2 regions of the Bradyrhizobium sp. URHC0002 genome follow, and region 2 is predicted to be linked to the other one. Evidence: riboswitches for the same ligand, from Rfam matches in the RefSeq annotation. Region 2 holds a riboswitch; the other holds the start of a gene.
The links. A riboswitch is a leader RNA that binds a small molecule or an ion and turns the genes downstream of it on or off. The one in region 2 is predicted to bind thiamine pyrophosphate.

Region 1: it holds a riboswitch for thiamine pyrophosphate, as region 2 does, so the genes downstream of both, ACVWVY_RS08060 (O-methyltransferase) here and ACVWVY_RS16440 (FAD-dependent oxidoreductase) in region 2, are expected to answer to the same signal.

The regions. Positions count from the first base shown of each region.
Region 1 covers NZ_JBSSCF010000001.1:1,691,966-1,707,553, reverse strand. Annotated here, with positions in the region: gene ACVWVY_RS08105 (tetratricopeptide repeat protein) at 1-354, opposite strand, end outside; gene ACVWVY_RS08100 (FecR family protein) at 474-1,130, opposite strand; gene ACVWVY_RS08095 (VCBS domain-containing protein) at 1,612-3,993, shown strand; gene ACVWVY_RS08090 (Bug family tripartite tricarboxylate transporter substrate binding protein) at 4,042-5,004, opposite strand; gene ACVWVY_RS08085 (2-dehydro-3-deoxygalactonokinase) at 5,253-6,170, shown strand; gene ACVWVY_RS08080 (2-dehydro-3-deoxy-6-phosphogalactonate aldolase) at 6,167-6,805, shown strand; gene ACVWVY_RS08075 (PaaI family thioesterase) at 6,922-7,833, shown strand; gene ACVWVY_RS08070 (nitroreductase) at 8,148-8,825, shown strand; gene ACVWVY_RS08065 (L,D-transpeptidase family protein) at 8,855-9,967, shown strand; TPP riboswitch at 10,290-10,383, shown strand; gene ACVWVY_RS08060 (O-methyltransferase) at 10,374-11,048, shown strand; gene ACVWVY_RS08055 (multidrug effflux MFS transporter) at 11,108-12,310, shown strand; gene ACVWVY_RS08050 (RidA family protein) at 12,479-13,003, opposite strand; gene ACVWVY_RS08045 (helix-turn-helix domain-containing protein) at 13,443-14,366, shown strand; partial or broken gene ACVWVY_RS08040 (NAD(P)/FAD-dependent oxidoreductase) at 14,500-14,654, shown strand; gene ACVWVY_RS08035 (MBL fold metallo-hydrolase) at 14,756-15,588, shown strand, end outside.
Region 2 covers NZ_JBSSCF010000001.1:3,386,181-3,401,768, reverse strand. Annotated here, with positions in the region: gene ACVWVY_RS16505 (L,D-transpeptidase) at 1-399, shown strand, start outside; gene nirK (copper-containing nitrite reductase) at 713-2,944, opposite strand; gene ACVWVY_RS16495 (PAS domain S-box protein) at 3,528-3,932, shown strand; gene ACVWVY_RS16490 (GNAT family N-acetyltransferase) at 4,176-4,451, shown strand; gene ACVWVY_RS16485 (DUF4403 family protein) at 4,614-6,182, shown strand; gene ACVWVY_RS16480 (dodecin family protein) at 6,294-6,509, opposite strand; gene ACVWVY_RS16475 (PRC-barrel domain-containing protein) at 6,705-7,244, opposite strand; gene ACVWVY_RS16470 (PRC-barrel domain-containing protein) at 7,362-7,739, opposite strand; gene ACVWVY_RS16465 (hypothetical protein) at 7,886-8,446, opposite strand; gene ACVWVY_RS16460 (response regulator) at 8,615-9,367, shown strand; gene ACVWVY_RS16455 (ATP-binding protein) at 9,370-10,695, shown strand; gene ACVWVY_RS16450 (hypothetical protein) at 10,705-10,899, opposite strand; gene ACVWVY_RS16445 (transglycosylase SLT domain-containing protein) at 11,241-11,774, shown strand; TPP riboswitch at 11,881-12,027, shown strand; gene ACVWVY_RS16440 (FAD-dependent oxidoreductase) at 12,015-13,028, shown strand; gene thiS (sulfur carrier protein ThiS) at 13,019-13,216, shown strand; gene ACVWVY_RS16430 (thiazole synthase) at 13,407-14,189, shown strand; gene ACVWVY_RS16425 (thiamine phosphate synthase) at 14,176-14,784, shown strand; gene thiC (phosphomethylpyrimidine synthase ThiC) at 14,967-15,588, shown strand, end outside.

The DNA.
Region 1 (15,588 bases), 1.7 Mb from region 2:
CAGGTATGCCGCGCCGCGGTTGTTGAAGGGCTTGGCGTTAGTTGAGTCGAGCTTGATCGATTGGTCGAAATCCGGAATGGCGCGGTCAAAGTCTCCCTTTGCCGTATGCGCATTGCCACGATTATTGTAGGCAATGGCAAGCGCCGTCGTCGTGCCTTGACCGGAATCGATGAGCGCCGTGCAACCATTGATCCGGGCTGCAAGCGACGGCCGATCCGAGCCGTTGCACAGCGCGGTGTTGCCGAGATAGTCACTCTTCTTGGGGGTCTGCGCGGCAGCCGGTGAGCCGAGCAGCAGCAAGGCGAAAGCAGGCGCTACGCCGTACATGATGCGCCAGCTCGCACTCAATTCCATATCCGGCTTTCCGATGTTGGAACCAGCGAATGGGCGGCCGCCCATTTGAACGCGGCGCGCCCGGACCTGGTTGATCGACAAATTTCTTGCACTGCGAACGGCTTGCGCCGGGAACGAGCCTAGCACCCCCGACAGATGTTCAGATTCGACTTGGGATAAGGCTTCAGGGCGGGTTGTTGCACCGCCGGTCCCCCCGGCTTTCTCACGACGCTGCTCTTACCCTCTTCAATGAGCGTAGAAAATCTGACCGTCCCGTCATCCGAAATTTCGACGCGTGGCGTGGTGCCTCGAATGCCCATGGTCGCGACCGGGGTGTCGACTTTCATATCGCCGGTCTTCGCGACCTTGCCCGCGACAAAGGTGAAGGTTCCCTTGGTCAGATTGAACAAGGACGCATTGGACGTACTATTTGGATCGTACACGAACTCGTCCAAAACCATGCGCGCGTTGTTCGACAGATTGAAGGAACTGCCATCGGTGAAGTTGATACCGACCTTACCGTCGGCGCCGGTTGCAACGGCATCGCCCTGATAGACGAGATCACCTACCTTGGCCTGACCAGCCTGACCTCCGGTACTCGCCTGAACGACCGCCGCACCCGCGCGTTCGAGCGTGACCGAACCCGTGGCGACAACAACTCTTCCAATCGGTTTTGATGCGACATCCTGAACTGCGGGCCTGGCGATATCGCGTTGCGCGTGGGCCGGTCCGGCAAAAAGCCCGCCGGCCGTCAGAACTAGACCTGTTACCAATGCGGCAATCGTTTGCGTGCGCATGATCCCCCCCTTTCCCGAGAAGATCTTGTTCGAGAAACCGCTCACGGGCTCTTTGAACCATCGGCCGCGGCGACATTAGACACGATGTGGGGGGAAGGCATCATCTACCATCCGCTCAAAAGGATTACATCTTTTGAGCCTAAAGCCTAACGCCCATGGATTGGGGTAGTTTGGAGGTGTTGGCGGCCAGCCCTCGGCTGGCAGCGATAGGACATTTTGACCTCATGGGCTGGATAAAGCCGGACCGCGAAAAATCGCGCGAAAATCGCATGAGATAATGGCAGGCAGGGTTGGAGCCATGCTCGTCGGGTTCCACGCCGAGACTGGGGATGAACGTGAGGCCGCTGCGGCCCCGCTTCCCCAAGTTGTCGGCAACGTTCAGGCCGCGGCCGGTTCCGGCCCCCTCAGGCGTGCGACCTGCACTGCCGCTCAAGTCACACTCGACGATCACCGAAGCCGGGCTCATGCCGGCAGGTTCGGCATGCTGTGGCTCACGGCACTCACCTTCTTGCTTGGGAAGGAGGTTCAGGCCGCCGACCCGAACGTCACACTCCTGGACGACGGCAGCATCACGTACAAGGATCTCGCGCACGGCGCATTCGAGCTGGTCACCAAGGAGGTGATCCCTCGACACTTCCTCGTCGAGGATCCCGGACAGACCGTCGTCCTGCGTTCGCAGGGGTCCTCGGTCAGCGTGAGTCAGACCACAAACTCTCCCGCGCGAATGGCCGAATTGCAGGCGGCCCAGCAGGATGCGCTCGCCACCTTCGAGAAAGGACTGGGCTCAACCGGATCGAGCACACCACCTTCACTCGAAACGCTACCCGTGGAACCGATCAATTTCATTCAGATTGATAATGCTCCCCCAGAGCAGAGTTTGCCTGCGCTGCCGGGGTCGATCCTCGCCGCGGTCCCGGAGACCGTTTTCGGAAAGGTGCCGCCTCCACCGCCAACGCCGCCGACGCTGAATGCGATAGCCGGGCCGACTGAAATCGACACCACGGTCTTTGACGTCTTCACTGCGACAAGCGGCACTTTTATTGCCAGCAGCCCCAACAGCGCCACGCTGACCTTCAGCATCAGCGGGGGAACCGCCGGCAGCACCGTCATCGATGGCCAAACCTACGATGTGTCAAAGGCTGGTCCCTACGGCACGCTTTACGTCGATAGCACGACCGGCTCCTACACGTTCGTTCCGAATAATGACGCAATCAATGCGCTCGTTGCGCCGACCACCACGAACTTCACGATCACCGTATCCGACGGGACGCTCTCGGCCAATCAACCCTTTACGATCGCCATCAACGGCACCAACGACGCGGCCGTCATCTCCGGGGCCACCAGTGGCACGGCGATCGAGGCCGGCAGCGCCGCCAACACCGCGCTGCAGGCGCTGAGCGCCACTGGGACGCTCACCAGCACCGACGTCGATGACGCGCCCAATAAGTTTGCGGCGGTCAGCACGCCGGCCGCGAGCGCCCAGGGCTTCGGCACCTTCACGATGACGGCGGACGGCGTATGGGTCTACACGGTCAACGATGCCAACAGCGCGGTGCAGGCACTCAATGTCGGCGACAAGCTGACCGATTCCTTCACGGTGCACAGCATCGACGGCACCCCACAGGTGGTGACAATTGTCATCAACGGCAGCAACGATGCGGCCGTCATTTTCGGCGCCACCACCGGCTCGGTGACCGAGGACGGTGGCACCAAGTGCGACCCGCCGACCGCGACCGGTACGCTCACCGCTACCGACGTCGACAACGCGCCCGGCTTTACGGCGGTCAATTGCCCGACGGCCAGCGATGCCGGCTATGGCACCTTCACGATGACGGTGGATGGCGTCTGGACCTACAAGCTCGACAACGCCAATTGCGCGGTGCAGGCGCTCAACGTCGGCGATACGCTGACCGACTGCTTCAAGGTGACCACCATCGACGGCACCGCGCAGCTGGTGACGGTTACCATCAACGGCACCAACGACGCCGCCATCATTTGCGGAACCAAGCACGGGTCGGTCATCGAGGCTGGCGGCGCGGACAATTCCATATCTTGTAAACCAACCGCGACCGGCACGCTCACCGACACTGACGTCGACAACACTCCCAACACCTTTACGGCGATCGATACGCCGAAGGCGAGCACGGACGGCTATGGCACCTTCACCATGACGACGGATGGCGTCTGGACCTACACGCTCGATAACACCAACTGCAAAGTGCAGGCTCTTAACGTCTGCGACACGCTGACCGACTGCTTTACGGTGACCACCATCGACGGCACCCCGCAGGTGGTGACGATCACCATCAACGGCGCCAACGATGCCGCCATCATTTGCGGCCCCGCGACCGGCTCGGTAACCGAAGCTGGCGCTTGCACATACGGCACGCCGATCGCAACCGGCACGCTCACCGACACCGACGTCGACAACACGCCCAATACGTTCACGGCGGTATGCGCGCCGAAGGCGAGCGATGCCGGCTATGGCACCTTCACGATGACGGCGGATGGCGTCTGGACCTACAAGCTCGACAACGCCAATTGCGCGGTGCAGGCCCTCAACGACTGCGACACGCTGACCGACTGCTTCAAGGTGACCACCATCGACGGCACCGCCCAGGTCGTGACAATCACCATCAACGGCGCCGACGACACGTTCCACTTCAAGGACAAGATGTCCGACGTAAAAGCTCCTGACGTCATCGACCTTGCACAGGACATCCCGGCGTCGACCAGTTCTGCCCAAAGCGCTGCAGCAGCCAGTGCACCGCCAGCGATTACAGAGACAGCCCAGACGATCGAGCTGCCTGCACAATGGCATCACTCGTCCGCCAGTCACGCGTCGCACGATCTGATGGTGTGACGGAGCTGCGCCGGTTCCAGCGCAGCCGTCCACGCCACACGAGACGCCCTACTTCGCTTCGCTCGCCTTGATCCCAGAGCTTTCAATGAGCTTGGCCACGCGTGGCAGGTCGGCGACGAACAGGCTGGCATGCGCCTCAGGCGTCAACTCCTTGTCAGGGAATGGCAAGGTTCCGAGCTGCTTCAGCTTCTCCACGAGCTCTGGCTCGGACAGCGCCGCGCGGAGCGCAGAATTCAGCGTAGCGATGGTTTCCCTGGGTGTGCCCTTCGCCACGTAGAGCCCATGCCACATCGAGTAGCTCACCTCGGGCATGCCAAGCTCGGCGGTGGTCGGTACATCCTTCAACTGTTCAAGACGTTGCGGCGACGTAATGGCGATGCCATGAAGCGTTCCAGCCTGAATCTGCGGCAGCGCGTTGGTCACCTGATCCCACAGAAGATCGATCTGCCCCGCCAGCAGATCGCCGATGGCGGGGGCTGATCCGCGATAAGCCACGACCGTCGGTTTGAAGCCGAGCACATTGCCCATCATCACGGCGCACAAATGACTGTTGGTCCCGAGACCGCCATGCGCGAAGTTCGCCTTGTCGCCCTGCGCCTTGATCCAGGCGACATGGTCCTTCGGTCCCTCGCCGGGGATCGACTTGCGGCCAATCAGGACCATCGGCGCGTTATTGACGAGGCCCACCGGCTCGAACGCCGTTTTGGTATCATACCGCAGGTTGGTGAACAGGCTGGGCGCTGCGAGCAGCGCGACGTGATTGATCAGGATTGTCGAACCGTCAGGCGCCGATCGGGCAACACGATCATTGGCCAGCGTGCTGCCGCCGCCGACCACGTTCTCGATGATGACGGCCTGCCCGAGCGTGCGCGACATCCGCTCGCCAATGAGGCGAGCGACGGTATCCGTGCCGCCGCCGGCCGCAAAGGGCACCACCAGCGTCATGGTCTTGGGGTTCGATTGCGCGTGGGCCTGCGGCGCAAGCGCCGCAATCAGGAGACCAAGGCCCATGAGGGCGCTTCTAGAGGGAAGATTGATCACGGTGGCGTCCTCCAAAGTCTTTGTTTTTTGTTATGCCGCATTGTTGCGGACGTGCGCTCGTTGGCGACGCCACGCCGCGGAAGACAGCGGGGCACCGCATGACTTCGGATCATGCTGATTGCGCTTGCGCAAATCAATTACAAAGCGAGCGTAGCCCGCCGGTAGACCGGCGTGATACCATGCCCTCGAGGCGCGGATAGCATCGGGACGAACTTGAAATGAGCGAGGCTGCATATGTCGCGGTCGATTGGGGTACGAGCAGTTTTCGGCTTTGGCTTGTCGACCGGGCCGGCAACGTCCTGGGGGAACGGCGCAGCCACGAAGGCATGATGGCGGCGGGCAAACTCGGCTTCGCAACCGTGCTGCAATCGCATCTGGAAGCCGTCGACGCCGCGCCCGGGCTGCCCGTTATCGTCTGCGGCATGGCCGGCGCGCGGCAGGGGTGGGTTGAAGCCGGATATGTCGACACGCCGGCGCGGCTCGCATCGATCCCAGAGCATGCCGTCCCGGTGCCGGGACAGGATCGCGACATTCGGATCCTTCCGGGAATCGCACAACGAGACCCCAAGGCGCCGGATGTCATGCGGGGCGAGGAAACCCAGTTGCTTGGTGCCTTGGGTGTCGACGGGGCTGACGATGCGGTCGTCTGCATGCCGGGTACCCATTCGAAGTGGGTCAGGGCAAATGGCGGGACCGTCGAACGCTTCGCCACGTTCATGACGGGAGAGCTGTTCGACGTCGTATCGCGAGAGACGATCCTGTCGCACGCGATGACCGGCGCCGATGAGGCGGACGATATCGACGCCTTCACGTCGGCGGTCATTGCCGCCTTTGAGAAGCCTGCGTTCGCCGCCAACCTGCTGTTCCAGGTGCGATCGGGTCAGCTCCTCTACGGCGGCAAGCCATCCGCGGCCCGCGAGAAAATATCCGGCACCCTGATTGGTCTCGAACTGGCGGCGGGGCTCGCCGCAGAAGTACCCAGCACCGGCATCACGTTGGTGGCGTCGGGGCGGCTCCAGATGCTTTACCAAATGGCGTTTGACACGGTGTCCGTTCCTGTCAGATCAATCGGTGCCGAGGATGCGGTCCGTCGCGGTCTTTCGATGGCCGCGAAATCGTTTTGGAGTGTTGAATGAGCGTTGTCCCTTTCCCCCCGATGAAGCGCCCGCTGGTCGCGATCCTGCGCGGCGTGCGGCCCGAGGAAGCGGCCGATATCGTCAGCGTGCTGATCGACAGCGGCATGACGGCAATCGAGATCCCGCTCAACTCGCCGGATCCGTTCCGCTCCATCGAGATCGCCGTCAAGAAGGCCCCCGCCGGGATCCTGGTTGGCGCCGGCACTGTCCTGACGCTGGAAGCCGTCGAGCGGCTCCATGACGTTGGCGGCCGGCTCCTGGTAACTCCCAACGTCGATCCGGAAATCATTGCCGGAGCCCGGGCCCGCGGCATGGTCACGATGCCCGGCGTCTTTACCCCGACGGAGGCCCTGCTTGCCGTCAAGGCGGGGGCCTCCAGCCTCAAATTCTTTCCGGCGAGCGTGCTTGGCGCCGCGGGCATCACCGCCATTCGCGCCGTTCTTCCCGCAGACCTGATGATCGCCGCCGTGGGTGGCGTCTCCGACCAGAACTTCGCGGACTACATCAGGGCCGGCATTCTCGCGTTCGGCCTCGGCAGCAGCCTCTACAAGCCCGGCATGACGGCGGCGGAAGTCGCTGTCCGCGCCAAGGCGACGATCGACGCCTACGACATGGCGATTCGAGAGGCGCGGTAGATCAGCGATATCGGATTGAGACTTTCAGCGACTGCACCTTGCCTGAGCCGGAACCGCTGAGGGCGGTCCGCACCGCCGCCTTTGCCGACGCCACGACGTTGGTCTAGAACGTCTGCATGACCAAATCATCGAATGCGCCCCTGCCGTTTGACCAGCTTGCCAAGGCCATCGAAGCGCGCCGTTCCGTCTATGGATATATCAGCGGACTTCGGCTCGATCGCGCCGCCCCTGGAGAGGCCTGGTCAAGCCTGCCCTACCGTCCCGTCTTCGTCGGTGACACCGAGACAGGCGTTCTTCACGGCGGTGTCGTCACCGCCATGCTCGACGAGAGCTGCGGCATGGCCGTCCAGCTCGCCCTCGACGGGACGCGATCGATTGCCACGCTGGATCTGCGCATCGACTACCAAAAGCCCGCGACACCGGGCCTCGACATCAAGGCGCATTCGTTCTGCTATCGCGTCACCCGCTCGATCGCCTTCGTGCGCTCCGCCGCCTACCAGGAATCCGAAGACGATCCGGTCGCTACCGCAACCGCCTGCTTCATGGTTGGCGCGAACCGGACCAACATGCTGACCGACGAGCGGATGCACAAGGGCGCGCCTCCGGCGCTCGAAGTCCCGGAGGATCCGACAAGCCCGTTTGCCAACAGCCCGTTCGCGCGCGCTCTCGGTATCCGCCTCGGCGAGGACGACACGCTTGTCATGCCTTTCTCGCCAAAGATCATCGGCAACCCGATGCTGCCCGCCATCCACGGCGGCATGACCGGCGCCTTTCTGGAAACGACCGCGATTGTGGGTGTGACGCGCGAACTCGGCGCACTGGCACCGCCCAAGCCGATCGGCCTGACCATCAATTACCTTCGCTCCGGCCGCGCGCTGGACAGCTACGCCAGGGTTTCGATCGTGAAGCAGGGCCGGCGCGTCGTGGCCTTCGAAGCGCAGGCATGGCAGGACGACCCGGCCAAACCCATCGCATCGGCGTTCGGCCATTTCATGCTGAGGAAGACGCCCGGCGCGGATGAGGAATAAGCTACACGCCTTCCGGACCGTGCCGTCGTACCGAGTCGCCGCGGCTCCCACCAAAAATATCGAAAACAACCCCATGCAAAGTAGCCGGCGACCGCCGCAACCAAAGGTTTGGACCGAAAAACTTGACACGTCGGGCAAATCAGCGGCACAGTTTCATGATCCCGGAATTTGCCAAACGACGGCGTGCGCAATATTGATGCGATCATGTTCTGCGTGGCCGGACCGTTGGGGACACGCCGCCGTCGCTTGCGCGAGGGTGCAGAAACCACGAAAATCCGGACTGTTTCAGCACCTATCATGGGAATCCTACACAGATGCAGTTTGATGACGTCATCCTCGGTCGCCGGAGTATCCGCGGTTACAAACCCGATCCGGTACCCAAGGCGCTGATTGCCGAAATCATTGGTTTGGCGATGCGCGCCCCGTCGTCGATGAACACCCAGCCCTGGAATTTCTACGTCATTTCAGGCGAACCGCTGAACCGGATCCGTGCCGGCAATACCGAACGAAACGTGGCGGGCATCCCGCATTCGCGCGAATTCCGCACCGGCCAGCCCTTTGCCGGCAAGCACCGCGACCGGCAGGTCGGCGTCGCCAAGCAATTATTCTCCGCGATGGGGATCGAGCGCGATAACAAAGACAAGCGCCAGGACTGGGTGCTGCGCGGCTTCCGTCAATTCGACGCGCCCGTCTGCGTGATCATCACCTATGACCGCGTGCTTGATGGCAGCGACGACACGCCCTTCGACTGCGGCGCCGTGGCGACCGCGCTGGTCAATGCCGCCTGGTCTCGCGGGCTGGGCGCCGTGATTAACAGCCAGGGCATCATGCAATCCCCCGTGGTGCGCGAGCACGCAGGCATCGCCGACGATCAGGTCATCATGAAAAGCATCGCGCTGGGCTGGCCGGATGAGACGTTTCCGGCGAATGCGGTGGTGTCGGAAAGGAAGTCGGTGGAGGAAGCGACGGTGTTCGTCGGGTTCGAGAAATAGCGGCGCGCGGTACCGCAGTGATCCGCACCATGCTCCGACGTGCGCTCGTGCTGGCGGCGGCGTTTGCCGCAGGGCTGACGCCGGCCATGGGCCAGGGCGAAAACAGCAAACCGTTGAGCAAGCCGTTGCCGGCCAAGGCAACACAGGAACTGCCCGCCGAGCTGCTCGCGCTGCTCGAACAGAAGAAGATGCCGAAATATTCGCCTATCGTTGTGCGTCTTTTCAAGGAAGAGGCGGAGCTCGAAGTCTGGAAACAGGACACGACCGGCCGCTTCCAAATCCTCAAGACTTATCCGATCTGCCGGTGGTCGGGTGATCTCGGGCCGAAGTTGTACGAGGGCGACCGGCAGGCGCCGGAAGGGTTTTATGCGATCACACCCGAGTTGATGAATCCCAACTCCAACTTCCATCTTTCAATCAACTTCGGCTTCCCCAACAGCTTCGACAAGGCGAACAAGCGTAACGGCAGCTTCCTCATGATCCATGGCGACTGCCTGTCGGCCGGTTGCTATGCCATGACCGACGAACAGATCAGCGAAATCTATTCGCTGGCGCGCGACTCGCTCAGCGGCCGGCCGTCGTTCCAGATCCAGGCCTATCCGTTCCGCCTGACGCCGGCGAACCTGGCGCGGCATCGAAACAATCCGAACCTGCCCTTCTGGAAAATGCTCAAGGTCGGCAACGATCATTTCGAGACCACGCAACGCGAACCCAAGGTGGATGTGTGCAACCGCACCTACGTGTTCGATGCTCAACCTCCGCCGAATTCGCCGCACCCGCTGGTGTTCAACGCGACCGAAAGATGCCCGCCCAACGTCGTCAATCCGGACATCGCGCTGAAGGCGCTGGAAAAGCGACGCGCCGACGAGCGCGCCACCGCGCGATTGGTTGAAGAGAACGTGCCGGCTGCCTCGATTTACACCGGGCTGGACGGCGGAATGAACAAGGCTTTCCTCACACGATTTCCGTACAGGGTGACGCTTGCGAAAGTGATGCCGTATGCATCGTACCTGCCGCAACTGCCGCCAGTGCCGTGGATCGACAATGACGGTTCGTTGACGAGCAAGTGGTTTGGCGCCTCGTTCGCCAAACCGGTTGTGTGTGATGCGGGTTGGACCGGCTTCCCGTCGAGACGGTGCTAAACCGCGACGAGTTCTTCACACTCTTTTTCTGCTATTTGCCCCTGCGAGAGAGTTGCTACTGTGCTATGCAACGCCAAGTCGAGGGCCGCTAGAGCCATTTTTCCTTTCAAAACAATATGATGAGTCAGAACGCGGTGGTGTCGGAGCGAAAGTCCGTCGAAGAAGCTACGGTGTTTGTCGGTTTCGATAATTAGGCGCGCGCACGCGCAAAGGGTCTAGCGGTATAACGTCAGGCGAAACTTGCGAAGGCAACGCGTGACCGACAAGAGACATCGCCACATGAGCGCCAAAGAGCTTGACGCTACACTTTCAACCTGAAACCTTACCGTATCCGGGGTGCCCGCAGTACGGGCTGAGATCACACCCGTTGAACCTGCCTGGGTAATGCCAGCGAAGGGAGACAATCATGCCGGTTGTTGGCGACGAGCGTCTGCAGGCTTTGCTGGACACACTCCATGCCGAGAGCGACGAGCAAAAGGTGGAGATCGCAGCTTTCGAAGCGCGACGAGCCGGCGCTAGCGATCCTCCAAGCGCTGAGGAGATTCGCGCCTTTCGTAACAACAAGCTTGTTGCGCTGGACCGCGACAAGGCGGAGTTTTGCTACCAGCTTTGCCGTGCCAAAAAGGCTTGCCGGATTGTCGAGGTCGGCACTTCGTATGGTGTCTCAACACTCTACCTTGCGGCTGCGGTGCGCGACAATGTCGCCGAATCAGGTGGCTCAGGTGCGGTTATCGGAACTGAGCACGAGCCTAGCAAGGCTGCCGCTGCTCGAGAGAATTTTGCACGATCAGGTTTGAGCAGCTTCATCCAGCTCCGCGAGGGGGATCTTCGACAGACGCTGAAGCAGATCGACGGCCCCATCGATTTCGTGCTGATGGACGTTTGGATTGCGATGGCGCTGCCTGCATTAGAACTCGTCGCACCGCAACTCGCGTATGGCGCCGTCGTTGTAAGCGATAACACGAGGCAGCATCGAGCATTCTATGCAGATTATTTCGAGTTCCTGAATGATCCGACCAACCGCTTCACGACGATGACTTTGCCATTCGACGGCGGCCTGGAAATGTCGGTTCGCTGCTAGATGGCTTAAGCCACGGACGTTGGCTGTTCGTCAGCCAATCAGGTACTGGAAAGTTGCGCATGGCTTCCTCCACACGACCGAAATTGTTCACGCTCATCCTGCTCAGCAGTCTCTCTGTCGTTTCGCTAAACATGTTTCTCCCGTCGCTATCGGCAATCGCCGGCGAGTTTCATGCCGGTTATGGTTTGCTCGCGAACGTATCGATTGCCGGCTACGCCGGGACGACGACAGTGCTGCAACTACTGATCGGCCCCTTGTCGGACAGGGTCGGCCGGCGACCAGTGATCCTCGCAAGTCTCGCGATCTTCGTCTGCGCATCGCTCGGCTGTTTGCTGGCGACAGACGTCTGGACGTTTCTGCTCTTTCGCACGATGCAGGCCGCAATAGTCTCCGGATTAGCGCTATCGCGCGTGATCATCCGGGATGCGGAACCGCCACAGAAAGCGGCAAGCCTCATAGGCTATTTATCGATCGCATGGGCGATCGCGCCAATGGTGGCCCCAACGTTAGGAGGAACGTTGGATCAACTATTTGGCTGGCGCTCGAATTTTTGGGCGTTCCTTGTCTTTGGCGCGGCCATGCTGGCCTTGTGCTGGTTCGATCTAGGCGAGACCAACAAGAACCCTTCAGAGACGTTCACGAAGCAGTTTCAGGCATTCCCCAGTTTGTTCCGGTCTCGGCGATTTTGGGGTTACTCACTGTGCATGGCGTTTTCAATCGGTGCACTTTACGCCTTTCTTTCGGCCGCGCCTCTCGTGGCAACAACGGTGTTTCGGATGTCGCCGGCGAAGCTTGGAGTTTATATGGGAAGCACCGCCGCAGGCTTTATCATCGGCAGTTTCGTGTCAGGTAAATTTGCTGCGCGCTTTCCACTTACGACGATGATGGTCGTGGGCAGGCTTGTCGCCTGTGTCGGACTAGCGGCGGGGCTAGGGTTGCTCCTCGCCGGATTCGTGCACGAGGTATCCTTGTTTGGCGCTTGCGTTTTTCTCGGTTTCGGAAACGGCGTCTCGATGCCGAGCAGTAACGCTGGCGCGATGTCCGTTCGGCCCGAACTGGTCGGAAGCGCTGCCGGACTATCGGGTGCCCTTACAGGCGCAGGTGGGGCCCTGATGTCCGGAATCACCAGCACTATTCTCAGCGAATCAAACTCGGCATTTGTCTTGCTCGGAATGATGTTTCTATCGTCCGCAATGGCGTTGCTGGCGGCGCTATTCGTGCATTGGCTTGATCGTCATGAACCCGAGGCAACCAAAATGTAGTCGCGGGCCATCTAGCATGTCCGGCGTGGACGACATTTCATCGTCGGGGTCGTTACTCACAATAATGTCGCCGAGCAGGTTCAAATCCCGGCGACGCGACCACCGATTGCGATGTTGGTTTCAAACTGGAGAAATCCGCATCCTTGCGTTCAAAGATCGAGATCTCATCTACGATCGAACAGCGGCGATCATGTTCAGCTCAATCGGAGCACCTCGCGGTAGCTCAGCGACGCCGATGGAGGTGCGTGCGTGGCGACCGCGCTCGCCGAGGCGTTCAATCAGCCGATCGGAAGCACCATTCATGACCTGTGATTGCTGAGCAAATCCAGGCGCCGAGGCGACATATCCAACGACCTGCAATATTTGAATTATCTTGTCTTCCCCGCCCGCTGCGTGACTAAGGACAGAAATGCAAATATCCGCGCAGAGGGCGGCGGCTTCCCGCGCAGCATGGACATCGATATCAACCCCGACTTTGCCAGAGTAGAGAAGTTCTTCCCCCCGACGCGGCAACTGGCCGCTCACGTAGGCGATTCCATTGTGAATGATCGCCGGCGAGTAGTTCCCTCCGGGTTTGTTCATACTATTCATCTCGGTACAAACCTTCCTTCCACATCCAACTGCAAAGCCTAACGATACAACATCGCTCGAATCGATCATCGTTTCCCAAGGCGCCTGACTTGAGTTGATCATGGAGCCCGCAAGAAATTTGTCAATTTGAGCTGACTGCAACCGAGGGCAGCGTCCACGATGCTGGGACGCCCGACCGCGCTTCTCTTGCACTCCGGTGGTCGGCGGATCGGGAACTGGGCATCGAGGCGCCTGAGGTGTCGTCAGGCCATGTCCGCTTCACCCCCTGAAAGCGTACATCAGAGGCAGCAGCCACTACGTCTGCGATGTGCCAAAAGCGGAAGAACATAAACCAGCTGGTAAGCCGAGCTGCCGCGGAACCTGCGAAACCTCGCCCTGCGGAACCATGGTCCCGCACCATCCGAGAATACAGGTCGATCTGAACGCGCTTTTCGTCTAAACTTGCAGCAGGGGCACTTTGGGAAGAGACCCCAGGTCCGTATTTCTCCTGAGAACGCCTCGAACGCTCAAACCAGACCCTCTCAACGGCGAGAACAGGTCCATGAGCATATCTCACTTGCGAGATATTTCGCAGAATCCAGACACTTCCCAGCTGCCGATCGGCGAGTGTCCCGATGCGGAAATGACGCGCGTACTCAAGACGAAGCCCGTTCGCATGGCGTCATCGTCCAGCGGCGCGATCACACTTTGGAAGCATGATCCCCTGCACGACGTCGTCAAGCCGATGGACGATCACGTCATCATGACGTTCCCCGCCGGGTCGGTGCGGTTCGAGCGCCAAAACGGGAAAAAATTTGTGAATGGAATGACGCGTCCCGGGACCGTGACAGTCATTCCGGCCGGTTCGAGCTCACGATGGGACATTTACCAGCCTCTGAATGTCGTTCAACTCTACCTGCCGCACGCAACGCTTGAGCGCGTTGCCCACGAAGCCGACGGGGCCGCTCCTGGCGATCTCGTGGAGCGAACGGTCCATCCCGACCCCGTTACATCTCGATTGCTCCTGAGTGGTGCGGATGCGCTTGAAGGCAACGCGGCCCTGGATGCCCTGTTCAGACAGCAGATAACAGATCTTCTGGCCACGCGCCTGCTGGTTGCCCACGCAGGTTCGCCTGTCACGATCCAGCCGGTCATCGGTGGATTGTCGCCAACGGTCCTGCGCCGCGTCATCGAACGCCTGCGTTCGGACAGCGATGCGGACGTCTCGCTCGCGGCGCTGGCGTCCGATGCGGACCTGTCGCGCTTCCACTTCTGCCGCGCCTTCAAGGAAAGCACCGGGCTGTCGCCGCATGCCTGGCTGCGCCAGCGCCGGCTCGAGCAGGCCATGAACATGCTGCGCCACACCGACGACTCGATCGTGTCGATCGCAGCCGGGCTTGGTTATTCCTCGCAGACCGCCTTCGCTGCGGCATTCAGGAAGCTGACCGGCGAGACCCCGAGCGGTTGGCGACGGCGCACGCGTTAGCAGCAATTGCTCTACAGGTACGGCAATCGCTCTGGCGCAGCCGCAGCTCTCTTCCGGTAGACCATCACGGTGCCAAGATCCAAACCGACCGAGAACTACGATGATCTGGAAAAGCATCAGAGCTCGATCAATCGCACTCTTCGCGCGCGGCTGGGAGCGCGAGGTGTCGATGGTCGGCGACGTCGCCAAGATGACCAAGCAGGAGATCAATACCGTCTGGATCTATCCGCCGAAGGCAGAGCGACCGCTGCGCTCGCCTTGGCCGATCCGGAACGTGTGACTGATGTGACTGGCTTCCCTTCACGCGAAACGGGCCGCGCTCCGCGCTTGCTGCGCGGCCTGCTCAACCAAGACCAGCCAGCGGCCTTAACATCAAAGAGGAGACAAACATGAGCCTAGACTACACATCCCCCACCTCACGCCTTGGCAGACCGATGCACGACGAGTTGGTCCCGTCGCGCTACGCGCTGAAGGTCGGCGACATCGACGTGCTGGTGATCAGCGATGGAGTGCTACATCTGCCAGCCCAGATGTTGGCCGCCAATGCCGATCCGGCCGCCCGGCAGGCCGTGATGGACAGCCTGGCACTGCCGCGGGAAATGTTCGATTGGCCGCTGAACGTCGTCGTGGTGCGGAGCGGCGGCCGGACCGTCCTGGTCGACACCGGGGCCGGGGTGAACTCGAACCTGCCGAAGGCCGGGCACTTGACCCATCGATTGGAGGCCGCCGGCATCGATCTTGCGGACCTGACCGACGTGGTGCTGACCCACTTGCACATGGACCACGTCGGCGGGCTGCTCGTCGACGGGGTGAAGGAGCAGCTGCGTCCGGACCTGCGGATCCACGTGGCCGCCGCCGAGGTCAAGTTCTGGGCGAAGCCCGATTTCTCCCTCGTCTCCATGCCGGAGGGTTTCCCGGAGGTGCTTGAATCGACCGCGCAGAAGTTCCTGCGCGAATACCCCAGTTATCTGCGGACGTTCGAGGACCGGGCCGAAATCGCGCCGGGCGTAGTCGCTCAGCGCACCGGTGGCCACACCCCCGGCCACTGTGTGGTCCGCCTCAACTCCGGCGGCGAGCGGCTGACGTTCGCCGGCGACGCCGTGTTCCAGGTCGGATTCGACCACCCCGATCTGCACAACGGCTTCGAACACGACCCCATGGAGGCGGCCCGCGTCCGGGTCCGTCTGTTGCGGGAGATGGCGGAGAGCGGCGAGATGCTGCT
Region 2 (15,588 bases):
TACCTCGTGCTCGGCAACGGCCAGGCGATGCGCTACGGCATCGGCATCGGCCGCGACGGCTTCACCTGGTCGGGCACGCAGACGATCACCCGCAAGGCCGAATGGCCGGCCTGGACCCCGCCCCCGGAAATGATCGCCCGCCAGCCCTATCTGCCGCGCCACATGGCCGGTGGCCCCGGCAACCCGCTCGGCGCCCGCGCAATGTATCTCGGCGGCACCATCTATCGCATCCATGGCACCAACGCGCCGGAGACGATCGGCACCCGGGTTTCCTCGGGCTGCCTCCGCCTCACCAACGAAGACGTCTCTGACCTCTATTCCCGGGTCAGCGTCGGCACCAAGGTGATCGTGCTGCCGATGACGGATCGCCGCGCCGATCTCGGCCGGACCATCCGCTGAGCCATTAGCGTTTCTTAATGTGAAAGAGCGGCCCCGGCCTTCGCCGGGGCCGTTTTGTACTGATCTCGGGCGTGTACTAAATTGCGTTCGTTCGGCAATCGCTGGCGGATGTCCGCTTCGCCCCCAAAAGCGACCAAATAGCAGACATCTCGATCTGTCCGCTTAATGACCCTGGCTGTGTGCGTTTTAACACGGCCAAGACCCAAAGCGGACCTCAGGCCCGCGCCGATCTTGGTCTTTCGCTCCGACCGCCGCCAACAGAAGAAACGATCTGGTGGCCGAAGTGATGGGCCCGAAAACACGCGGTCCGCATTCAATGCCCTGCTCGAGGGTCTACCTTGCCGTCGAAAATCTCCGTGTTTGGCTGCCCTTCGACGTGCAAGACACCAACGAGTCCGCGCTCAGCCCGCGCCAGCGCGTGATCGACGAGGGTGTAGTTGCCGGGAACATCAACCTTGAACTCGGTGATGACGGCGCCACCGGCGGGGACCGTTACAGTCTGGATGCCCCGCAGAGGCTCGCTGATCGCGCCGCCGAGATTGTAGACCTTGTCAAATATCTCCCCGATAACATGGAACGATGAGGTAAAGTTTGGGCCACCTACACCGAAATAGATGCGCACGGTCTCGCCCACCTTCGCTTGCATCGGATGGAAGTTGGAAAGCGCGCCAACTGATCCGTTGAACACAAAGTATTCGGGACGTTCGTTCAACAGCTTCTCAACGTTAAACTCCTGACTGCCGTGCTGGCCGAATGCGCCGTCAGTATAAATCTCTCCCTGCATCACATAGTACTCGCGATCGACCGGCGGCAGTCCGCCCTCTGGTTCTACCAAAATCATCCCGTACATGCCGTTGGCAATGTGATGGGCGACCATCGGCGTGGCGCAGTGATACACAAACAGGCCCGGGGTTAGCGCCTTGAACCTGAAGCTCTTCTCCTCGCCCGGATTGGTCTGGGTGGAGGCAGCGCCACCGCCGGGACCGGTGGCCGCGTGGAAGTCGACTGAGTGCAACATCGAGCTGGCGTCGGCGTTTTTCAGATGTACTTCGACCGTGTCCCCGACGCGGACACGCAACATCGGGCCTGGTACCTTGCCGTTGAAGGTCCAATAACCGAACGTCGTGCCCTCTGCGAGCCGCGCCTCAAGCTCTACAGTGACGAGGTCGACCCGCACCGTCTGCGGCCCCCGATTGCCGACCGAAGGCGGCACGTCGCCTGGCTTCTGTGAAATGTCGGCCTCCACCACGGTCTGTGGCGGCGGCTGCGGCGTCACGAGGAATTTCCCTTCCATGCCGGACAGCCGATGCCCCGGCACGCTGCAGTAATAGACATAGTCGCCGGCCGTAGCGGCAGCGAACGCTATGCTTGTGCTCGCACCTCTTCCAACGATGTGCGCCGAGGTTCCCGCGGGTCCGTGATTGTCAAAGACGATATCATGTTCGGCGCCCTCACCGTTGATCAGCGTCACCTGGATGACCTGACCTTCGGCAGCGGACAACAGGGGATTGACCTGACCGTCAATTGAGCCGCCTACACCGATGAACACCATGCGGCCTTCGGCGATTCCGGTGCGAAGCGTATAGCGCAGCCCCGGCACATAACTCGGTCCCGCGGTCCCCGGTGCCGGCGACGTCGATGGCACCGCTTCTGCCTGCGTCGTCGGCGGCGCGGGAGCCTGAGCAGTCTGTGCCGCGGGTGCTGGAGCAGCCGCCGCGCCGCCCGGCTTCGCAGTCTCGGTGAGCAAGGCGATGACGGCGCTGCGTTCGCGCTCGGTCTTCAGTCCCGGAAATGGCATCTTGTTGCCCGGCACGACCTTCTGCGGATCGGCTAGATAGGCGTCCAGCGTCGCGGCATCCCATGTCAGGTTGCTCGCCTTCATGGCAGGCGAAAAATTGTATCCGGGCACGGCAGCAGCCTTCTCGCCGACGATATTGGCCAGCGATGGTCCGATGCCGTTCTTGCCTGCATCAAGCGAATGGCAAGCCTGGCACTTCCGAAACACCTGGCGGCCCGCGGCAGCATCGCCTGTCATTGCGGATTGAGAAGCTGCGACGGCGGTCGACTGTCCCGTGGTTTGTGGCGTCGGCGCATGATTGTGCATCATGGGTGCAGCCGGCTGAGGCGCCTGGGCAATTTGGGCCGTCTGGGCCGGCTGTGGCGCCTGAGCCGGCTGTGGTGCGGACGCAGCAGGAGCCGTGGGCGCAGCCGTCTGCGGCGTCGGCGGTGCGGAAGCAGCAGGAGCCGTGACCATGGCCCTTGTATCGGAGGTTTGCTTGCTGTCAGCCCTGGTATTTCCTTCGGTGCCCTGTTTTGCACTGGAGGGCGCGGCTGCCGTCTGTTTGGCGTTTGGCGCAGCTGCCGCAGCCGGAGAGGCCATCGGTTTGGGCGTATCGTCCTGTTTGGCAGTTGCAACCTCAACAGACTTCGGCGGTTCAGGGGCGGATTGGAACAGGGCCCCGATGCCGATCACGACCGCGAGTGCCGAAAGGCCGACGATCAGAATCAGCCATTCCTGATGCTTCTCCCTAATCCATTGACCCATGTCAGTCGCCTCTCATGAGTTACGCGTCGGCATGAGGAGTTTGCCACCGGCCTCTGCGCTATGGGATCAAGTTCGTGGCCCGCCTCCATCGGTGTCCGTCCAAAGTGTCGGCTTTCGCACCATGGCGGTTTGACCTAGGTCAAGCTTTGGTACGCCGCGAAGTCGGTGGTGGGGAATAAAGGAAACTGAATTGTCCTGTAGAGCCTAGATGCCGCTAGTTCAGCTCAAAGCGTCTATGGATCACCACGCGCGAATCGCGGGTGCGAGCTGAGACCGCTTGATGCGTCGGCTTGTGGGCCCAAAGGCGACAAGAGCGGTCGGACCGGTTAAGCCCGCTCGCGGGCGTTGAGCGGACGTGAAGCGGGACGGGTAAGGAGGTCAGGGTTTTGACCCTGAGCGGACATCCGTTGATCTAAATCAACGGGAACGATGTAGTCCATCCATACAATGGGACGTGACCGTGCGGTTCCACGGAAAACGACCACGAGTTTTCAGGGTGATGTGGAAGCGCATCCGCGCCGTCTCATCGTTGGGTTGGTGGTGATTAAGCGAGCCGGTCAGTTCCAATCCAAGGGGTTCACCCATGGAAGAGCAGTCCAGATTGGCTGAGAGGATTCTCGATCAAGTCGCTGACGCTGTCATCTGTACCGATCACTCGGGAGCGATCATTCGCTGGAACCCAGCCTGCACCACGTTGTTTGGCTATTCGGCCGAGGAGACGCTTGGCCAAAGTGTCGAACTGATCATACCCGAGCATCTGCGAGCTGCACATTGGAGCGGCTTCGACACTGCGATGACAAAGGGCGTTACGAGGCTTGAGGGCCGCCCGACCCTCACCCGCGCTCTGCACAAGAGCGGACGAAGGCTGTACGTCGAGATGACCTTTGCGATTGTCAAAGGCGACAGCGAAATATTTGGCGCTGTCGCGATGGCACGCAATGTAACGGAGCGCGTTGAACGAGAGCGCGCTGAAAGTCGGTCATCTTGAGCACTTAGGCGGGTCGAGCGGCGCGCAATTCTGAACGCGTTGTGACATTTCCTAAGGAGATCAATCACGTGGCAGAGTCTAAAGGTCATAACGGCGCACTGTAAGGCCAAAGGCCTTTAACGGAGCGCCTAACGCCCGGCTCGAACGGAAGCGCGTCCGAAGCTCGAACGCTACGACCGTGGAGCGACACGATGATCCCGAGTAATGCTGGAGCTGCCACTGAACAGCCGACAAAAGCAACCCATGAGCGACATCATCGACAACCCGGCGCAGCACCGCTTTGAATTGCATCTCGACGGCCACATTGCCGCCGAATATTACCGACGCGATGGCAAGGTCATCACGCTTGAGCACACTGAGGTGCCGTCAGAGCTGGGCGGCAGGGGGATCGGCTCGAGGCTCGCCAAGGGGGTGCTCGATCAGCTCCGCAGCGAGGAAATGAAGGTCATTCCTGCCTGCGATTTCGTGAGGAGCTGGATAGACAAGCACCCAGCCTATGCCGATCTGGTGCAGTCCTGACCCGGTGCTGTCAGCAGATGTTGTCGCTGTACCCCCTGGAAGCGGACATCCGATCTGCGCATTTATGAGTACACGCCCCGATACAGCCTTATTGCGCAGTGGCGTGGCCCTCGCCGCCGCTGTAGAACGTTGTGGGGCAATTCAATGGGGTCCGGGGGGACGATGCGTCTGCCGATGCATCTGAAGACGATTTCGATTGCGCTCGCGGTCGTCATCGTCTCGTTTGCGGCGAGCTTGAAGGTGATGGACTTCGTCGCGCCGCGCGCCACGAACAAGCCGCCCGCGCTCGCCGAATTGCCGCCGCTGCCGCCGGCGCCGCGCGCATCCACCGTGATGGCGCCGATTACGGTCACGCTGTCGGCGATCCGCGATGCCGCCGATCGCGGCGCACCGCGATCCTTCGCCGGCAAGGCCGACAATCCGATCTCGCAGATCCTGCAGAATGCCGATATCGGCTGGACCGCCTCGCGCGGGCCGATCAGCACGACCGGTGCCCAGGACGTGCTGACGCTGGCGACGCCGCTGACGGGCACACTGAACGTAACCGGCTCGCTATCGGCGAAGGCGACGGGTGCGGTCGGCGACGCACTCGGCGGCCTGCTCGGCGGCAACGTGGCGAAACAAATCGGCAGCGTGAACATCAAGAACCTCAACGCCAGCGCCGAGATCAAGGGCAACGTCGTCATATCAGCGCGGCCGAAGATCGCCGCAAACTGGCGCATCGAGCCCAACCTCACAGCGCAGGTCAATCTCAACGACTCGAGCCTCAGCGTGGCCGGCGCGCGCGTCAACGTGCCCGCGCAGGTGAAGCCGTTGATCGACAAGAACGTCGCCGAGCAGATCGCACTGGTGCAGGCGCGAATGCGCAACGACCCGGCCTTCGAACAGAACGCGCGGGCGCAATGGGCCAAGGCCTGCCGTTCGATCCCGCTGCAGGGCACGACCGCCGGCTCGACGATGCCGACGTTGTGGCTGGAATTGCGTCCCATACGGGCGATTGCCGCGCAGCCGCGCGTTGATGCTTCGAACCTCACGCTGATGCTCGGCATCGAGGCGGAGACCCGCATCACGCCGGCCGAGACCAAGCCGTCCTGCCCGTTCCCCGCCACGATCGCCATCGTGCCGCCGACGCCGGGACGGGTCGCGATCGGCGTTCCCATCGACATGCCCTTTACCGAGATCAACAGAATCGTGGAAGCACAGTTCGCCGGAAAGACTTTTCCGGAAGATGGTTCCGGCTCGGTCGGCGTCACCGTCAAGCGCGCCAGCGTCGCGGCGTCGGGCAACCGACTGCTGATTTCGCTGCTGGTGAGCGCCAAGGAAAAAGCGAGCTTCTTAGGGCTGGGCGGCGAGGCCAACGTGCATATCTGGGGCAGGCCGGTGCTCGATCAGGCCGAGCAGACGCTGCGGCTGACCGACATCGAACTCGCCGTCGAGTCGGAGGCCGCCTTCGGGCTGTTGGGCGCGGCGGCGCGCGCGGCCATCCCGCATCTGCAGAAGACGCTGGCGGACAAGGCAACCGTCGACCTCAAGCCGTTCGCCGCCAACGCCCAGAAAAAGATTGCGGCCGTGATCGCCGATTTCCAGAAGAACGAGGAAGGCCTGCGGATCTCGGCCGAGATCAGCAAGCTGCGGCTCGCCGACATCGCCTTCGATTCCAAAACGCTGCGCGTGATCGCGGAAGCCGAAGGCGCGATCAACGTCCATGTAAGCGCACTGCCCGCGCTGTAGCAGCCGAAGATTCGTAGGGTGGGCAATGCGAAGCGTGCCCACCCTTCGCGTTGCGATCCGTTGATGGAATGGTGGGCACGCTGCGCTTTGCCCACCCTACGCATGCCTCGCTTACGATCCCTCGAATTTGAACGAGACGTTCACCTTGGCGCGGTAGGCTTCGACCTTGCCACTGGCGTCCAGTTGCAGATCCAGCTTAACGACCTCGGCGACGCGCAGATCGCGCAGCGACGCTCCAGCGCGACCGACCGCGGCGGCAGCGGCCTTCTCCCAGGATTCGGTGCTGGTGCCGATCAGCTCGATTACCTTGTAGACGCTATCAGGCATGTCGTCCTCCGTTGCTGTCAGGCAGGACGCAGGCGCGCCCGCCGCGATACAACCTAACATCGGGAGCGGCGCGCTGATAGGATGCGCTGCACCAATACGAAAGGCTACGCGCCGGCGTGCGCCCATAAAGCACAATGGCCGGGCGGCAATGACGCCGTCCGGCCATGTATGAAAGTCGTTGTTGCGACCGATGCCTTACTCGGTCGAGTACTTGAACTCCGGCATCGCCTTCAGCTGATCCTTTGTCGCGCTCAGCATGGCGTGATCCGGATACCACGGATTCTTCTTGACCGCGGCAGGCGCCGTCGTCGCAGCACCGGTCGTCGTCGTGCTGGTCGAAGGCCTTGCGCCACCGGTCGCGGGCGCGCTCGAGGCACCGGTATAGGCAATCGGCTCATCGACGAACTTCACCTTGTCGAAGGCGACGGCAACCAGATGCTCGCCGACGCCAAGGAAGCCGCCGACGCCGATCACCACGGCTTTGATGTTGCCGCTCTTGTCGGCCAAGATATCGTTGATCGATCCGAGGCTTTCGTTGCTGTCGTTGTATACGTTCAGGCCGACCAGCTTCGAGGACCGCCAGCTGCCCTTGAACGACGAGGTATCGGACGCGACCGCAGGCGCGGCGGTGGTGGCCTGATCGGTGTTTGCAGACGAAGACGGATTCTGCGCGAACGCGACACTGGCCAGCAGCGCGGAACCCGCGAGGCCGGCAATGGCATATTTGGCTAACATATGGATTCTCCTCAGTTCAGAAACCCTGTGGGAAAACCCGTCACTTGAGCAAGCGTTCCACACATTTAGTCGGGAACACCGGAACGCAGACGCGCGATGATGAAACGCAGTGCGCAATCAGAAGCCGCCCCAGTATGGCGGCATGCCGTAATAGCGATGCAGCTCGGCTTCCTTCGCGCGATCGCCCCAGTCGAAATCCTTGTCCGCGTGGAATGACGGCGCGCGCTTCAGCTCTTCGTCGGCGATATCGAGTTCGTAGGCTTCAAATTTCGTGCGGTAGCGAAGCCGTCCCCACGGCAACGGAATCAGATTGGCCCCGATGCCGAGAAATCCGCCGAAACTCAGGATTGCATAGGATACTTTACCGGTCACCTTGTCGATCATCAGTCGTTCGATATGGCCGATCATGTCCCCGTTCGGCCGGCGCACCGCGGTTCCCTCGACGCGGTCGCTCGCGATCAACTGATGCGGCACGGTCATGACGTCGCTTGCCATTGGACCCTCCACACATCTTGCACCGAACAACGTGACAAGAGCCGCGCGGTTCCCACTGCCAAAAATGAGACAACCATCCTTCCCTTTCGGAAAAGAATGGTTGCTGGGTCGCTTTATCAGCCTCGCGCGAAACCGCGGGCCGCGGGCTAGCTTTGATAATCGATCAGCAATGCCGAGAAGGAAGCGCTGCTGCTCGTACTTGAACTGCCGGTTGCGCCGTAGCTCGTCGATGACGAAGCCGACAGCTGATCCTGCAGCGATTGCAGGAACTGCTTGAGAATGTCGTCGATCGACGTCGTGCTCGACAAAGAATCGTCGCTGGAGGACGCGCCATCGGCGGGCGGCGGGCCGCCCGGAGGGGGACCGCCGGCACCACCAGCTCCACCGGGGCCGTTGGCGAATGCCGCCTTGAAGATGCCCTGCAGTTCGGTGGCCTGATCGCTGGTCAGCTTGCCGCTGGAAACTTCGCCGGCGATCAGATCGTCGATCTTCGATTTGAGCCCGTCGGGCGACGGCCGCGTTCCGCTGGCCTGGTCGCTGGCGCGGCTGGCTTGCATGGCCGAATCGATATCGGTCAGCGCCGACGCCAGCGGGTCCTGGTCGGACGACTTGATGGCACCGGATTTTACTTCGGACAGCAACTCATCCTGCAACTTCTGGAGAGGCGACTGGCAGGTCCGGGCCGAGGCCGCCGAGATCGAGGTCATGATAGCTCCGCGCGTTCGTCAATGACGCTGGGACCGTAGGGTTAACGACGTTAACAAGGCCTTTCGTCCGCACCGGAGCTGTTGCCCGGTGTTGCCTCGCTCGCTCCGGAAACAATCGGAAACAAAAATCCTTCGCACGTGTGCCCGAATCACCGACAAAAGGTCGGTATGGCCCAGGCAATACCCAACATCCTCGTCGTTGAGGACGATCGCGAGACGCGGTCGCTGATCGCAAAATACCTGCGCAACAATGCCTGCAACGTCACGACTGCGGCCGACGGTCGCGAGATGGCCCGCGCCATGACCGACCGCCGGGTCGATCTTTTGATCCTCGACGTCATGCTGCCCGGCGAGGACGGCCTCACCCTCTGCCGCAAGATACGCGCGCAATCGCAGACCCCGATCATCATGCTGACCGCGCGCGGCGAGGACATCGATCGCATCCTCGGCCTGGAGATGGGCGCCGACGACTATCTGGCAAAACCGTTCAACCCGCGCGAATTGCTGGCCCGGATCAACGCGGTGCTGCGCCGGCAGGCCATAGCCTATACCGCCAGCGCCACCGCGGGCGCGACGGCGCTTGCGTTTGCGGGCTGGCGGATCGATTTCCGGCTGCGGGAGCTGCGCAATCCGGTGGGCGCACACGTGGCGATGACCAGCGCCGAGTTCGACCTGCTGCGAGCATTCTGCGAGCGGCCCGGCCGCGTGCTGTCGCGCGACAGCCTGCTCGACCTCACGCAGGGCCGCAACGCCGGCTCGTTCGAGCGCTCGATCGACGTGCTCGTCAGCCGCATCCGCCGCAAGATCGAACCCGATCCGCAAGCTGCCACCATGATCAAGACGGTGCGCTCCGGCGGCTACATCTTCACCCCGACAGTTGCCCCCATCAGCGTCGAGGCGATGACCGCCGCCGGCCACTGATCATGAAGGGCCTCCTGAACCTGCGCGGCATCAGCGGCCAGATCGCAGCCCTCGTCGTCGTCTCGATCGCAGCGCTTCATCTGATCATCACCGCGAGTTTCCTGCTGCACCGGCCCGACCAGCCGGAGCCGTCGTCCGACCGCGGCCACGGCCAGCTTGTCACAGCCGTGCAGTTGCTCGGCGCGGCGCCCGCGTTGGAACGGCCACGGCTGTCCGCCGACATCGCGCGCGCCTTTCCGCAGCTCGGCATCGAAATTTTGTCGCCGGGACAAATGCATTCGGCGGGCGAAGCCAGCGGATTCAACCCGCACGGCCTGCAGCGGCGCCTCGGTCATGATTATCGCATCTTCCAGCTTGCGGACGGCGCGAACCGCAAGCTCGGCATCGGCCTGCCTGACGGGATGATGATTTCGGCCAACCTCCTGCCGGACCGGCCGCGGCCGCCGTTTCTCGGCAGTCCCTGGATGATGACGCTGCTGTTTGCCGTCATCAGCGTCACGTTGCTCGGCCTGTGGGCGGCGCGGGCGTTGACCGCGCCGCTGTCGTCCTTCGCGAAGGCCGCCGAGAGTTTCAGCCTTGACGGCGGCGCAGCGCCGCTCCCCGAACGCGGGCCGGAGGAAATCCGTTTCGTCGCGCGCGCGCTTAACCGAATGAGAGAGCGCATCACCGGCCTGATCGACGACCGCACCAAGATGCTCGCCGCGATCAGCCACGATCTGCGCACGCCGATCACGCGAATGCGCCTTCGCTCCGAATTCATCGAGGACGAGACCCATCGCAACCGCATGCTCGGGGATCTCGACCAGATGCGCGCGATGCTGGAATCGGTGCTGTCGTTCCCGCGCAACGGCCGCAGGTTAGAGGCCATGACGCTGGCCGACGTCGCCAGCACGCTGCAGCTCATCACCGACCAGTTTGGCGACATGGGACGCAAGGTCGCCTATGACGGCCCCGCGCATGCCATGGCCACCGTGCGGCCCGACGATCTGCACCGCGCAGTCACCAATCTGGTGGAGAATGCCGTGCGGTTCGGCGCCGAAGCGGTGATCCGGCTTCGCGTCTCGGCGGATCAGCTCACCATCGACGTCGAAGACGACGGCCCCGGCATTTCGGATGCGCTGAAGCAGAATATGCTGGAGCCGTTCGTGCGCGGCGACGAGGCCCGCAACATGGACGAAGCGGCAGGCTTCGGCCTTGGGCTTTCGATCACCAATGCCATCGCAACCGCGCATGGCGGCACGCTGTCGCTGCACGACCGGCAGCCGCATGGACTGGTGGTTCGGATGCGATTGCCGGTTCGCCAGCAGAGCGAGCGCACGGCGGCCTAGATCATCGCGTCAGGCTGCGAGCGCGTCGGGATCGGCTTCCTCGTAGATCGCGATCGCCTCAAAGCGATAATCGCAGGCGCGGCAGAACCAGAGAAAGGACGTGCGGCCCGGACTGCTCTCGACCCAATCGGGTCTCGGGATCGGCTTGTTACACTGGGCACAGGGATTTCCGCGAGGCAGATAGCTGGAATCGAGTCGAGCCATGACGCATCTCCCTGGACTTCGGACGTCGTATTGACGCCTCGTTTTTTTAAATGGTCGTTGATTGGGACAGGTTTGCTGTCGAATGAATTGGTTTTGTCGCGGCGTCTTCATTACACCTTGACTGCGTCTTTTGCACGACATTCTTGCGCGTCCGCATGACGCACGCGTCAACAGACGCGATGCATTGCACGCACAACGTAAGCGTCACGTGCATGGTATCGTTAACGCGTGAGCCGCATACATTCCGCCGCGATGTCGTCGGCTTTTCGCCACATCCTCGCCCGGTAATGGAACTAACCGGAAGCAAGTCGTTGACGCGCCACTCGCCCAGAGATTGTTTTATGAAAAGTTTTCCGAAGTTCCCGTCGAAGTTGGCCTGGTTCGCCGCCGTGGCAGCGCTGGTAGTTTCATCCGATGCGATGGCGCAGAGCCGCGCGCAGTATGACAGCATGATCGCCAGCCACGCCGCCTCGAACAACGTGCCGGAAGCGCTGGTGCACCGGGTGATCGTGCGCGAGAGCAAATATCATCCTGGTCTCATCGGGCGCGGCGGCACCATCGGGCTGATGCAGATCAAGCTGCCGACCGCGCGCGGCCTCGGCTATACCGGCGACGCCGCCGGCCTGCGCGATCCCGATACCAATCTCGCCTGGGGCATCAAATATCTGGCCGGCGCCTACCGCGCCGCCAACGGCGATCACGGCCGCGCCATGCGTTATTATGCCAGCGGCTATTATTACGCTGCAAAGCGCCAGCGGCAGGAGCGGCCGATGGTGCCGGTGCTCGCGAGTGGCGGGGCGCCGAAAATCGTCGCTAGACCGGTCGGAACGGCGAGAATCCCCGCCGACGCGAACGCGCTCCAGACCGCCAAATAGATAAATTCGGTCCTGCGGGTGCCGCGCAGCCCGCAGCAAGGCCGCACTGCTGCGGTGCAGTTCCCGCAAAGCTGCGTTGACACGTCAGCCCAATTGCCTACATTAGCCCTGTTCCGAGGGGAGCTCCGACGAGGAGCTGAGATACCGCAAGCTTGGGCAATTCTACTTTCTCAAAGTAGAGGCGCAGGACCGCGGTGACCCTTTGAACCTGATCCGGGTCATGCCGGCGAAGGGACAGGGATGTACCAGAAGTCAGATCCGCGGGGGGATTCCCCCGTTTCCATCATCGGCGCGGGCATTGCCGGCGCATGGCAGGCGTTGCTGTTCGCACAGGCCGGCCATGCCGTCACGCTATATGAGCGCAGTGACGCCGATATGACGCTCGCCACCAGCCACTGGGCCGGCGGCATGCTGGCGCCCTGGTGCGAGGCCGAGACCTCGGAGCCCGTGATCGGCCGGCTCGGCATCCGCTCGCTCGATTTGTGGCGCGAGCTTTTTCCCAAAACCCCGTTCAACGGCTCGCTCGTCGTGGCGCATGCGCGCGACCGCGCCGATTTCGAACGTTTTGCAAAACTGACAACCGGCCACGTCAGGCTCGACGCGCAGGGGTTACGCGACCTCGAACCATCGCTGGAGGGCCGTTTCCGCGATGGCCTGTTCTATGCCGGCGAAGGCCATGTCGAGCCGCGAAAAGTGCTGCCCGAACTGCATGCCCGCATCGAAGCCGCCGGCGGCACCATCAAGTTCGATTGCGATGCTGATGCCGAGGACCTCGACGGCATCGTGATCGACTGCCGCGGCCTGTCCGCGCGCGACCGGCAGCCGGAGCTGCGCGGCGTCAAGGGCGAGATGATCATCGTTGAGACATCGGAGGTCGAGCTGTCGCGCCCGGTGCGGCTGATCCATCCGCGCTGGCCGCTCTATGTGATCCCGCGCGGCGACAACAAATTCATGCTGGGCGCGACTTCGATCGAGGCCGAGGACACCGGCGTCAGCGTGCGCTCGGCGCTGGAGCTGCTGGGTGCGGCCTATGCCGTGCATCCGGCCTTCGCCGAAGCGCGCATCGTCGAGTTCGGCTCCGGGCTTCGCCCGGCCTACCCCGACAATCTGCCGCGGATCACGGCTCGCAAGAACAGGATCGCCGTGAACGGGCTCTATCGCCACGGTTTTCTGCTGGCCCCCGCGCTGGCCGAGCTGACGCTCGCCTACGTGCAGCGCGGCGCAATCGACAATGAGGTGATGCGATGCGTGTGACCGTCAACGGGGAACAGCGGGATATCACCTCTTCCCGCGTCGACGCGCTGCTCAGCGAGCTCGAATACGAGGGCACGCATTTCGCGATCGCCGTGAATTACGACGTGCTGCCGAAAAGCCGCTGGGCCGAGACTGCGTTGAAGGCCGGCGACGAGATCGAGATCATCACGCCGCGGCAGGGAGGGTGAAGGGGATGACGCTCACAGCACACACTCCGCTGTCATCGCCCGGCTTGACCGGGCGACCCAGTACGCCGCGGCTACTCGGTTCTATCGCAAGCTTCCCGGCGTACTGGATCCCCGCCTTCGCGGGGATGACGAGTGGTGGCGCGGGGATGACGAGCTGTGCGTGGGGCGACGAGAACGGGACACTGACACCATGCTGAACTTCTACGGCAAAACCTTCTCGTCCCGCCTCCTGATCGGCAGCGCGCTCTATCCCTCGCCGGCGATCATGCAGGACGCGATCCGAGCTTCCGGCGCTAACATCGTCACGGTGTCGCTGCGGCGCGAGGCTGCCGGCGGCAAGACCGGCGATGCGTTCTGGTCGCTGATCCGCGAGCTTGATGTGACGGTGTTGCCGAACACCGCCGGCTGCCGCAGCGTGCGCGAGGCGGTGACCACGGCAAAACTGGCGCGTGAATTGTTCGGCACGCCCTGGATCAAGCTCGAAGTGATCGCCGACAACGACACGCTGCAGCCCGACGTGGTCGGCCTGGTCGAAGCGGCCGGCATCCTGATCAAGGACGGCTTTGAAGTATTCCCCTACTGCACCGAAGACCTTTCGGTTGCGATGCGGCTGGTCGACGCCGGCTGCAAGGTCGTGATGCCATGGGCCGCGCCGATCGGAAGCGCAAGAGGCATCACCAACCGCGATGCGCTGAAACTGATGCGCGCACGTCTGCCTGACATCACGCTGGTGGTCGACGCCGGCCTCGGCGCGCCCTCGCATGCGGCCCACGCGCTCGAACTCGGCTACGACGCTGTGCTGCTCAACACGGCAATCGCCAAAGCGGCCGATCCCGTCGCAATGGCCAATGCGTTCCGCCTTGGCGTCGAAGCCGGCCGCACCGCTTATGAAGCAGGCCTGATGGAAGCCCGCGACTTCGCCTCGCCCTCAACCCCTGTGATCGGGACACCGTTCTGGCATGCCGTATCCTGATAAATTCTACCCCGTCGTTCACAACGTCGCCTGGGTGACGCGGCTGGCGCTGCTCGGCGCCGGCACCATCCAGTTGCGCGCCAAGGACCTCAATGACTCAGAGGCGCTGCAAATCGTGACCGACGCGCTGGAGGCCATCAAGGGCACCGACGCTAAACTCGTGGTCAACGATTACTGGCGCGCGGCCATCGTCGCCGGGGCAAAACACCTGCATCTCGGCCAGGAAGACCTCGCCGACGCCGATCTCGGCGAAATCCGCAAAGCCGGGCTGACGCTCGGCATCTCCACCCATGACGACGAGGAACTGGCGGTCGCCTTGCGCGCCAAGCCGGACTATATCGCGCTCGGCCCGATTTTTCCGACCACGCTGAAATCGATGCGTTTTGCGCCGCAGGGCATTCCCAAGATCACCGAGTGGAAGAAGCGCATCGGCGACATCCCGCTGGTCGCGATCGGCGGCATCAAGTTCGAACAGGCGGCCGAGATTTTTGCCGCCGGCGCCGACTCCATCGCCGTCGTCAGCGACGTCACCCAGAATGCTGACCCGGATGCGCGGGTGCGGCAGTGGCTGGGCCAGAGCGCGGAGGCCGCGTGATGAGTCCTCTTGCCATTCATTCCGCCGTCATCGCCCGGCTTGACCGGGCGATCCAGTACGCCGCGGCCTCTCCGCCCTCAGCGCGGCCTCTGGAATACTGGATCCCCGCCTTCGCGGGGATGACAGCGGTGGCCGTTTCTCGCTCAGCGATGCCAACGAATTAGAACAAGGAGGATAACATAATGAACATCCGCTCCAATCCCGACACCACCCTTCCCGCCGTCACCACCGGGCCGCTTCCCTCATCGCGAAAAATCTTCGCGACCCCCGATGCCGCACCCGACGTGCGCGTGCCCCTGCGCGAAATCATCCTCAGCGAAGGTGCCGGCGAGCCGAACCTGCCGGTGTACGACACCTCCGGCCCCTACACCGATCCGTCCGTGACCATCGACGTCAACGCCGGCCTGTCGCGCAACCGCCTCGCCTGGGTGAAGGAGCGCGGCGGCGTCGAGGAATATCAGGGCCGCGACATCAAGCCGGAAGACAACGGCAATGTCGGCGCCTCGCATGCCGCAAAGGCCTTCACCGCGCACCACAAGCCGCTGCGCGGCCTCGACGGCCACAAGATCACCCAGCTCGAATTCGCCCGCGCCGGCATAATCACCAAGGAGATGATCTACGTCGCCGAGCGCGAAAACCTCGGTCGCAAGCAGCAGCTCGAACGCGCGGAAGCCGCGCTTGCCGACGGCGAAAGCTTTGGCGCCGAAGTCCCCGCCTTCATCACGCCGGAGTTCGTCCGCTCCGAGATCGCGCGCGGACGCGCCATCATCCCCTGCAACATCAACCACGCCGAACTCGAGCCGA